3 regions of the Streptomyces sp. NBC_00285 genome follow, and region 1 is predicted to be linked to each of the others. Evidence: riboswitches for the same ligand, from Rfam matches in the RefSeq annotation. Region 1 holds a riboswitch; each other region holds the start of a gene.
The links. Region 1 has a riboswitch for cobalamin ahead of OHT57_RS25745 (HoxN/HupN/NixA family nickel/cobalt transporter). Riboswitches for the same ligand answer to the same signal wherever they lie in the genome.
Positions count from the first base shown of each region.

Region 2: it holds a riboswitch for cobalamin, as region 1 does, so the genes downstream of both, OHT57_RS45165 (CbtB domain-containing protein) here and OHT57_RS25745 (HoxN/HupN/NixA family nickel/cobalt transporter) in region 1, are expected to answer to the same signal.
Region 3: it holds a riboswitch for cobalamin, as region 1 does, so the genes downstream of both, metE (5-methyltetrahydropteroyltriglutamate--homocysteine S-methyltransferase) here and OHT57_RS25745 (HoxN/HupN/NixA family nickel/cobalt transporter) in region 1, are expected to answer to the same signal.

Region 1 is NZ_CP108055.1:5,597,329-5,600,591, reverse strand. Features, by position in the region: gene OHT57_RS25765 (helix-turn-helix domain-containing protein) at 1-783, shown strand, start outside; gene OHT57_RS25760 (DUF397 domain-containing protein) at 790-981, shown strand; gene OHT57_RS25755 (DUF397 domain-containing protein) at 1,017-1,208, shown strand; gene OHT57_RS25750 (ArsR/SmtB family transcription factor) at 1,209-1,556, opposite strand; cobalamin riboswitch at 1,637-1,842, shown strand; gene OHT57_RS25745 (HoxN/HupN/NixA family nickel/cobalt transporter) at 1,872-2,981, shown strand; gene OHT57_RS25740 (nucleoside hydrolase) at 3,007-3,263, opposite strand, start outside.
Region 2 is NZ_CP108055.1:9,886,476-9,889,738, reverse strand. Features, by position in the region: gene OHT57_RS45175 (hypothetical protein) at 1-265, opposite strand, end outside; gene OHT57_RS45170 (CbtA family protein) at 445-1,203, opposite strand; gene OHT57_RS45165 (CbtB domain-containing protein) at 1,227-1,448, opposite strand; cobalamin riboswitch at 1,485-1,635, opposite strand; gene OHT57_RS45160 (hypothetical protein) at 1,699-3,263, opposite strand, start outside.
Region 3 is NZ_CP108055.1:9,891,884-9,895,146, forward strand. Features, by position in the region: gene metE (5-methyltetrahydropteroyltriglutamate--homocysteine S-methyltransferase) at 1-1,499, opposite strand, end outside; cobalamin riboswitch at 1,654-1,877, opposite strand; partial or broken gene OHT57_RS45195 (short-chain fatty acyl-CoA regulator family protein) at 2,000-2,361, shown strand; cobalamin riboswitch at 2,334-2,450, shown strand; gene OHT57_RS45200 (ABC transporter substrate-binding protein) at 2,526-3,263, shown strand, end outside.

The DNA.
Region 1 (3,263 bases):
CGGCAGACGCACGCTGCCGAGGCACTGACGGCATCCGTCACGAAGGTGGCGAAGATCGAGCGCGGGCAGGTGCCGATGCGTGATCCCGACATCAGGGCCCTGTCCCACCTCTACGGCGAGACCGACGAAACGGCTATCGGCAAACTGCTCGCCCTGGCCAAGGCGGACCGGGAACGGCGCAAGGCCAGGGGCTGGTGGAACCAGTACCCGCAACTGACGGCGCAGATCGAGTACGTGGCCCTGGAGGACATCGCCACGGAACTCCGCACCTGGCAACTGGCCTTCGTACCCGGCCTCTTGCAGACCCCTGACTACGCCCGCGCCCTCGCCGTCGGGAACGGGTCCTGGGACGATCTCGACGAAATCGAGACCTTCGTCGAGGCGAGGATGGCCCGTCAGGCACGGCTGGGCGGCGACCGCCCGCTACAACTCTGGGCGTTGCTGCATGAGGGGGCCGTGCGCCAACTGGTCGGTGGCCGGGATGTCATGCGGGCTCAACTGGAACACCTGCTGGAGGCGGCGCACCTGCCCAACGTGCGTGTCCAGGTCGTCCCGTTCATCGCCGGGGCTCACCCCGGGATGACCTGTGCCTTCACCGTCGTCTCGTTCGCCGAGCCCGGCGCTCTGGACGTCGTACAGGTGGATACTTCGTCGACGAAGGTCTGGTTGGAGAGCGAGACTGATGCCGCACACCACAACGCGACCTTCGACCGCATCACGCGGCTCGGGCTGGCGCACAGCAACTCCGTGAGACTCATCGACGACATCCGCAAGGAGATGTAGGACACCGTGTCCCACTACGACTTCAGGAAGTCCTCTTACAGCAGCGGCGACGCACACGGCGAGTGCGTCGAAGTCGCCCGCAACATACCCACCACCGTGGCCGTCCGCGACACCAAGCACCCCGACGGCCCGGTACTCCTCGTCCTGCCCGGCGCCTGGCGCCCCTTCCTGGACTCCCTGCACAGCGAACGGGCCTGATCACCCCGCACCACCCGCCACAAGGAGCTGTGAGCGTGCCGCACTTCGAGTTCGTCAAGTCCAGCCACAGCGGCGGCAACGCCGGCCAGGAGTGCGTCGAAGTCGCCCGCAACATACCCGCCACCGTGGCCGTCCGTGACAGCAAGCACCCCGACGGCCCGGTCCTCCACCTCAACCCCGGAACCTGGCGCCCCTTCCTGCGCTCGCTGCACAGCGAACAGGCCTGATCAGGACACCTGCTCCAGCAACCCCCGTACCCCCTCGTCCACCACCGAGTACCGCACGACCCGCCCCTCCTTCTCCCCCGCCACCACGCCGGCCGCCCGCAGCAGCCGCAGTGCCTGGGACACGGCGGGGTCGTTCATGCCCGTGGCGATCGCGAGGTCGGAGACGGCCAGGGGGCCGGTCCGGTGCAGGGCGAGGAGCAGGGAGAGGCGGTTGGGGTCGGCCAGGAGGGCGAACCGGTCCGACCAGGCGCGGACATGGCCGGGGTCACCGATCGCGGCGATGGCGTCGCACACCCGGTGTCCGTCGATGGTGCGGCGGTCCGCGCGGTCGGCCGGGACGAGATGCATGGGGGTCATCCTCGCAGGCGGGCGGTGTGATCTTCCATACCTGCGCAACTATGCAGCTATGCAGGAGACGGTTCGCACCCCTACCGTGGTCGAGCCGTGGTGCTCGGGAAGCCGGTGACGACCCCTCTGGGGTCCAGACCGGCGCGGCCCTCGCCACTGTGATCGGGGAGTTCCCCTCCCATGTCCCTCGCGGGACAGCCACTGGCCGTCAGCACGAGGCCGGGAAGGCGGGCAGGGAAACGTACGACCCGTAAGCCAGGAGACCGGCCACGGCAGCTCACGCGTTCATCCACGAGGTGCTGGAGTGACCACCGTATGACCGACCCTGCCCTGCCCGAGAGCGCCGCCGCCTCCTTCCGCTGGCGCCGCGAGGACACCGTCAAGACGGTCGGTCTGATGGCCGCGATCGCCGCCCTGCACGTCGTAGCGTTCGGCATCCTCTTCCTGCTCGTCGTCCCGGAGCACTACGAGGTGGGCGACAAGGCCTTCGGCATCGGACTCGGCATCACCGCCTACACCCTCGGCATGCGGCACGCCTTCGACGCCGACCACATCGCCGCGATCGACAACACCACCCGCAAGCTGATGGCCGACGGAAAACGGCCGGTGTCGGGAGGGTTCTGGTTCGCGCTCGGGCACTCCAGTGTCGTGGTCCTGCTCGCCGCACTGATCGCCGGCGGCACCCAGCTGGCCGGCAAGGTCATGAACGAGGGCTCAAGTACCCACCAGGTGCTGGGATTTCTCGGTACGACGGTCTCCGGTTCGTTCCTCTACGTCATCGCCGCCCTCAACCTGGTCGCCCTGCTGGGCATCCTGAAGGTCTTCCGGGCGATGCGGGCGGGGACGTACGACGAGAAGGAGCTGGAGCAGCATCTCGACTCGCGCGGCTTCATGAACCGGATCCTCGGGCGGCTCACCAAGTCCATCACCCGGCCCGGCCAGATGTATCCGCTGGGCTTCCTCTTCGGGCTCGGCTTCGACACCGCCACCGAGGTCACGCTGATGGTGATGGCGGGCTCGGGGGCGGCGGCCGGGCTGCCCTGGTACGCGATCCTCTGCCTGCCGCTGCTGTTCGCCGCCGGGATGAGCCTGTTCGACACCCTCGACGGCACGTTCATGAACTTCGCCTACCAGTGGGCGTTCTCCAACCCGGTGCGCAAGGTGTTCTACAACCTCGCCATCACCGGGCTGTCCATCGCCGTCGCGTTCTTCATCGGCACGATCGAGCTGGTCGGCGTCCTGCACGACAAGTTCGACCTCAGCGACGCCCTCACCACCTGGATCGCCGACATCGACCTCGACAACGTCGGTTACATCATCGTCGGCCTGTTCGTGGTGGTGTGGGCGGCGGCGATCAGCTACTGGCGGCTCGCGAAGGTGGAGCAGCGGTGGACACCACGGGCCGCCGAGGCGACGGCCGACTGACGCCCGACGCCGCTCCCTGCCGCCGCTAGACCCCCTCCACCGCCGTCAGCCACAGCTTCACGTAGCGGTCCACGTCCACGCCCAACGCCACGTCCACGAGGGTGACTTCGCGCTCGCCGCCGTGGATCTCGGACTCGCCGGGCCGCGGGCGGCGGTCGACGACGGTCTGGCCGCGGGTCGGGCCGGGGGCCAACGAGACCTCCACCGGGAGGAGTTCGGTGCTCAGGCCCCCGGGGTCGACGACCGCGCAGACCGCGCCCGCGTCGCCGAGGCCGCCGGTGG
Region 2 (3,263 bases), 4.3 Mb from region 1:
CGGCGACGCACACGGTCGGGCACTCCTCCGACCTCGCCGCACCTGCCGAGGCACCGCACCCCCCGTCCGAAGTCCCGACCAGAGTCTCCAGGTTCCGCAGGAGTTGCTCGGTCCGCTTGGCCTCCAGGGCGAGTACCCGCACACGGGCGCTCTGGCCGCCGATCTGCCGTCGGCTGGCGAGCAGTTGCTCGTACTCCTCGACGGTCAGGGCGACGGCCTCCCGGCCGCCCAGGGTGATATGGCGGGGCTGGGGTCGTCTGGCCACTCGGCTCCTCCGCTGCTCGCCTTCTCCGGCCTCGGCCAATCGGTCGGGCGGGCCTGTTGCGTCGGGCCGGGGTGGATAGGTCATGCCCGTGGTCCGGGCCCGTCGGGTGTCCGAAGAACACGAGAGGGCCCCCGGAACTCGCCTGGTTCCGCGGGCCCTCACTCATGGTCGGATCACGGTCAGCCGGGGGCGGCGACCGCCGAGGCCGGGGCCGCGGTGGCGGGCTTCGGATTCAGCAGCCGCTCGGCCAGTTCCCCGAAGACGAGGCCGAAGCCTCCCCACAGCGTGACCTGTATGGCCAGGGCGGAGAGCCGGAACCGCCACAGGACAGTGGCCGGGAAGTCGCTCGGCACCTCGTTGATGACCGGCAGGAACGCGTAGGCAAGCCCGATCACCAGGGTGAACGCGGCCAACGCGGTGACGGTCGCCCACCAGGTGCCCAGGCGCGGCGCGAGCCGCTTGCCCAGGATGACAGCGGCGATCGCGAGAAGCACACTGAGCAGCATCATCAGGAGGTACAGCGTGGTCCGCTTGCCGATGGTGTCGCCGTTGCCGACCGCCGGCGGGTTGGCCGGGTACTTCAGGAACGGCACGACATAGACCGCGAGGAGCGCGCAACCGGACAGCAACAGCGCGGTTGCTCGCGGGGTGAAGCGACCCACCCGGCCGAGCGCGAAGCAGTAGGCGAGGGCGGCGATGCCGCCGAACGCGACGCCGTAGATGAGGACGCCGGTGGCCAGGCCGGCGGTGGACTGCAGGCTGCGGGAGACGAGTTCGACCTCGTGCTCGTGCGCTGGAGCGTGGGCCCCCTCGAAGCCGATCGCCTTGTCCACGTTCGGTTCACCGAGAAAATAGGCGACGATCAGGGCGAGCACGCCGGCACCGAGGCCGGCGAGCATGCCCCGCACGAGAAGGTTTCTCACCGTTGCGGAGTTCATGGGTGTGCTGGTTTCCCCTCGGGTCAGTGGCAGGGGAAGCCGAGCAGGTGACGGGCGTCGTGCACCCACTCGTGGACGCCCTCGCCGGAGACCACGGACGTAGCCCCCTGCTCGGCGCCGACGAAGTACAGCAGGACCAGCATCAGGATGCCGAAGAAGACCGCCCACGGGGCGATCGCCCCGATCGGCAGTTTGGCGGGGAGAGCGGGGGTGGTGGCGATCGGCGGTGCGACATGCTGCGCCATGGCAGGGCCTCCTCTGGGAGCTCGCGTCCCATCTCGGTGGTGCACATGACGACGGCTACGGGTCTGACTCGCCGCCGCCTCATACGAGGTGGTGGCACACAGTGGCGCGACCGTTCCGGATTCCCACCGGCTTCCGTTTTGCCGTCATCGATATCCAGGTGACGATACCGCCTGACGGGAACATGGCCAATACCGCGCCACCTGGCGTGACCCTTGTCGCGCGGAGGACGTCACACCGCACCGGCCGGCTTCAGCGCAGGGCTGCCACGGCAATCTCGGCCGCGGCCAGGATGCGGTACAGAACGGGGACCGGGATCGCCGGGTTGGTGACCGCCGCGCATGCCGTGTCGCGGTCGTGGAGCAGCCCCGCCAGGACGCGGGCCGGCAGCCGCGGATTGCGTACCGCGGTGCCGCGGACGTAGGACTTCGGGTCGTTCAGCAGCCGCACCGCGTCGGCCGGTGACAGCCGGTGGTCCTCAGCCGCGCGGCGGCGCACCTCTGCCTCGGGATCCCGGGCCAGGCGTGCGACGTCGGCCGGTGTGGACTCCGGATCGTCCAGGGCCAGGCGGCGCATCCGCCCGCTGGGGTCGGCGGTATGACGCAGCAGGCCCGTACGGGGAAAGTTGGGGTGGCTGCGGGGCCCGTCGGGGTGGCTGAGACTGCCGTCCCACCAGCGCCAGACCTCCAGCAGCATGTCGGTCGGCGCGTCCTCGCACGATTCGGCGAGGAACAGACGGACCACCCGGTCCTCGTCCCGCGCCAGGAGCGCCACGACATCCGGCGGGAGGCGCCGGGCGCGGGCCACGCTACGACGGACCAGCGGGTGGGAGGACGCGGCGAGACGGCGCATCACGTCGGCGTCGCCGTGCAGGTCCTTGACCCAGGGAAGGGTGTGCGACATCAATGCCGGGTCGAAGTCGTGGCGCACCGCGGCACGTTGCTCCTCGGTGAGGTCGGGGCGCAGCGCCACCGTGGAGCGGATGTCGTCCTGCGGGTCCTCCGCCAGCACGGCGACGCCGTGCTCGCCCAGGCCCGGGTTGGCGGCCAGCGTCCGACGTACCTTCGCGTCGCCGTCCCGGACCAGCTCGGTCTCCAACTCGGGCGCGAGGCGGCACCGTTCGAGCGCCCGCAGCGGGTCGGGCAGCGCGGCGAAAACCTCGCGAGGCATGGGTACGCGGGTGTGATGGGCGAGCAGCGCAACCGTTCGCACCGCGTCGTCGGTGTCGGCCAGCAGCCGCTCCCGCAACGGTGCGGCGAGGTCCTCCCACCGGGCACAGGCCGCCGCCCGCACCCGGGGATCGGCGTCGGCCGCGAGGTCAGGCAGGTGTCGTGCGGGGAGCCCCGGGAGTTCGGCCGCCCCAGCGCGGGACGGGCCGGCGAGGAGGTCGTCGTACAGGTCCTCGGGGAGTTGGGCGCCCCAGCCGCAGGCGTGCTCCGCCCAGAGCACGCGTCGATCCGGCGACGGCTCTGCGCGCACCAGGCGTACCCACTGATCGGACGTGAGTTTGGGCCGGAAGGTGTCGGCGGGCCTTGACCGCACCCGCGGATCGGGGTGCGCCAAGGCGGCGTCGAGGACGGCGGACCGGTCGCATCCGTGCAGGAAGCCGTCCTCCACATCCAGCAGTCGGATCAGCAGTTCGTCCGTCGCGGCCGGGTTGGACCCGATCCCCGCCGCCCAGTGCAGAGGCCACGGGTCCCGGCCGGGCACCGCCGCCCACACCTCGGCGCGCTCGACCTCGGTCTCGCGCCCGGCGGCCTCGGCAGCCTCCTCCAAACGCTCCGGCAGTCGGTCGAGGGCCGTCACCCGAGGCCCGT
Region 3 (3,263 bases), 4.3 Mb from region 1:
CCGTGTACGAGGACGTCCAGGCCGGCCTTCTCCTGGAAGGTGACCACATCCTGGATCTCCGCCTTGATGCGCTCCTCGTAACCGGCCGTGTCGATTCGTCCTGCCCGCAAGTCGGCGCGGGCGACGCGGAGTTCACCGGTCTGGGGGAACGACCCGATGGTGGTCGTCGGCAGCAGCGGCAGCCCCAGATGGGCGCGCTGGGCGGTGGCGCGTGCGGCGTACGGCTGGGAGCGGCGGGCGTCGGTGTCGGTGACTGCCTCGGCACGGGCGCGGACGGTTGAGTCGTTGGTGATCGGCGAACTGGCGCGGGAGGCCAGGTCTGCGCGGTTGGCGGCCAATTCGGCGCTGATGGTGTCGGTGCCCTGGGACAGGCCCTTGGCGAGGGTGACGATCTCGGCGGTCTTCTGCCTTGCGAAGGCCAGCCAGCGCAGGATCTGAGGCTCGGTGTCCCGCTCGGCCTTCGCGTCCAGCGGGACGTGGAGAAGGGAACAGGAGGCGGCCACGTCGACCCGGTCGGCGAGCCCGAGAAGGGTGCCGAGGGTGGACAGGGACTTCGACAGGTCGTTGATCCAGATGTTGCGTCCGTTGACGACGCCGGCGACCAGGCGCTTGCCGGGTAGTCCGCCCACGGCCGCCAGGGCGTCCAGGTTGGCTGCCGCCGCCTCGGTGAAGTCCATGGCCAGCCCCTCGACCGGGGCCTTGGCCAGCACCGGCAGGGCGTCGCCGAGCCGGTCGAAGTAGGAGGCGACCAGCAGCTTGGGGCGGTTGGTGAGGGCGCCGAGATCGCGGTAGGCGCGGGTGGCGGCGTTCAGCTCGGCCGGTGTGCGGTCCTGCACCAGGGCGGGCTCGTCCAGCTGCACCCACTCGGCACCGGCCGCGCGCAGGTCGGCGAGGACCTCGGCGTACACCGGGAGCAGTCGGTCCAGGAGGGTGAGCGGCTCGAAGTCCGCGGGCACGCCCGGTGCGGCCTTGGCCAGGAGGAGGTAGGTGACGGGGCCGACCAGGACCGGCCGGGCGGACAGACCGAGGGCCAGGGCCTCCTTCAGCTCCGCGACCTGCTTGGCGGAGTTCGCGGTGAAAGCCGTGTCAGGGCTCAACTCGGGTACCAGGTAGTGGTAGTTGGTGTCGAACCACTTGGTCATCTCCAACGGGGCGGTGTCCTGGGTGCCGCGGGCCATGGCGAAGTAGCCGTCGAGGGCGTCGGCGTCCACGGCCACCGCCACCCGGTGGCGGGCGGGGATCGCGCCGACCATGACAGTGGTGTCCAGGACGTGGTCGTAGTACGAGAAGTCACCGGTGGGCACCTCGTGGATGCCGGCCTCGGCGAGCCGGCGCCAGTTGGCGGCGCGCAGGTCGGCCGCGGTCGCGCGGAGGGTGCCGGCGGTGACGCGGCCCTTCCAGTAGCCCTCGACGGCCTTCTTCAGTTCTCGGTTCGCGCCCTGGCGGGGGTGGCCGTACACGGTGGCGCGTGCTGCCGCGGCTGCGGTCTTGGTGGTCACGGAGATCTCCTTCGCGAGATGAATCCCTGAGATCCCGGAGACGGGACGAGAGCGCGAAGGTGTGACGAACCGGACGGAAACGGCCCACGGCCGTCCGCTCGATATGCACGTCGACCCGCCCACGAGGTCACCGGGATGTCCGTGCCCGGAGTTGTCCGCACACGGGCAGTTGGCAGGTCTTCGGACTCGTGGGCACGCCCTCCTGTACGGAGGACATCTACTGGCCGTCGCTTCCCGGACCCGGTACGTCGGGTCCAGTGCGTATGACGGCGGTCGTTCCCACTCACCGCTGCGGGGCAGTCCCGGATTCCCACCGGGTTCCCTCTTGCGACGCATCCCGCCTGGCGGACGGGGCGAACCAGCTGCACCAGCCAGCGTAAGGGGACGGTTCTGAGTCCGGAGGGTTGCTTCCATCATTCGGACGGTGAGCAGGCACACGCGGGTGAGCAGGTGTGAAACGGGCCAAGGGTGGGCAGCGCGGACAAGGCTCCTCAGCGACCCGCGGGATCACCCTGCACTGCTGCGGCTGGGGCGAACCCGGCAAGACTTCCGCCACCGCCACCGCCGTCGGCTGCCAGATCCGTTACGCCCACCACCTCGTCCGCTCCGACGGCCTCGATCTCGCCAGTGCCTCCGCCGCCACCCCCATCGGCATGGGCCGCCGCGTCTGCGAACGCCTCGACTGCCCCCAGCGCGTGCGCTTCCATGCGGTCAGCCGCTGCGGATCGACCAGAACACCAGCACGTTCGTGCCGTATCCCGTGACCGGCCACACGACTTGCCCCGGCGATTACTGCGATAGCCTCATCGGGCCAGTCGAGCCACAACCGAGGCCAGGGAATCCGGTGCGAACCCGGAACTGACGCGCAGCGGTGAGGGGGACGGGCGGGGCACGACGCCACTGGGAGACCGGGAAGGCGCCCCGGCCGGACGAACCCGAGTCCGAAGACCTGCTGGCACCGCCGCGCCCCGGCGCGGAGGAACGTCCGTAGGCCAGGCTCCGCGTACGAGCCCCGACCCCAAAGGCATGCCCGTGCTCCGCACCGTTCACCGTATTCCGGCGCTTCTGATGGCGTCGGCCCTGCTGCTCACCGCCTGTGGCTCCTCCGGCGGCGGAGACGTGAAGTCACAGAAGACCTCAGCCGTCGGCTACCCGGTCACCATCGACGACTGTGGCCGGAAGGTCACCCTCAAGTCGGCCCCGAAGCGGGCCGTCTCCCTCAACCAGGGCACCACCGAGATCCTGCTCTCCCTGGGCCTGGCCGGCCGTATGGCGGGTACGGCGACATGGACCGATCCGGTGATGAAGGGCCTTGGGAAGGCCAACGCGTCCGTGCCGAGGCTCGCGGACAACGCGCCTTCGTTCGAGAAGGTCCTGGATGCCGAACCCGACTTCGTGACCGCCTCGTTCGTCTCCACTCTGGGCAAGGGCGGGGTCGCCACCCGCGAGCAGTTCGAGAAGCTCGGCGTGCCCACGTACGTCTCGCCGTCCGACTGCTCCGCGGGCAAGGACAACGACAGCGGCGGCGACGGATCGCGCAGCGAGCCGCTCACCCTCGACGCCGTTTACGGCGAGATACGGGACCTGGCCCGGGCGTTCGGAGTAGGAGAGCGCGGTGAGAAGCTCGTCGCCTCGCTGAAGCAGCGGGTGGGGACGGCCACCGCCGGACTGCGCGCTTCGGACGTCTCCCTGATGTACTGGTTCGCCAACTCCCAGTCCCCGTACCTGGCCGGCTGCTGCGGCGCGCCGGGCGCCATCACCCGT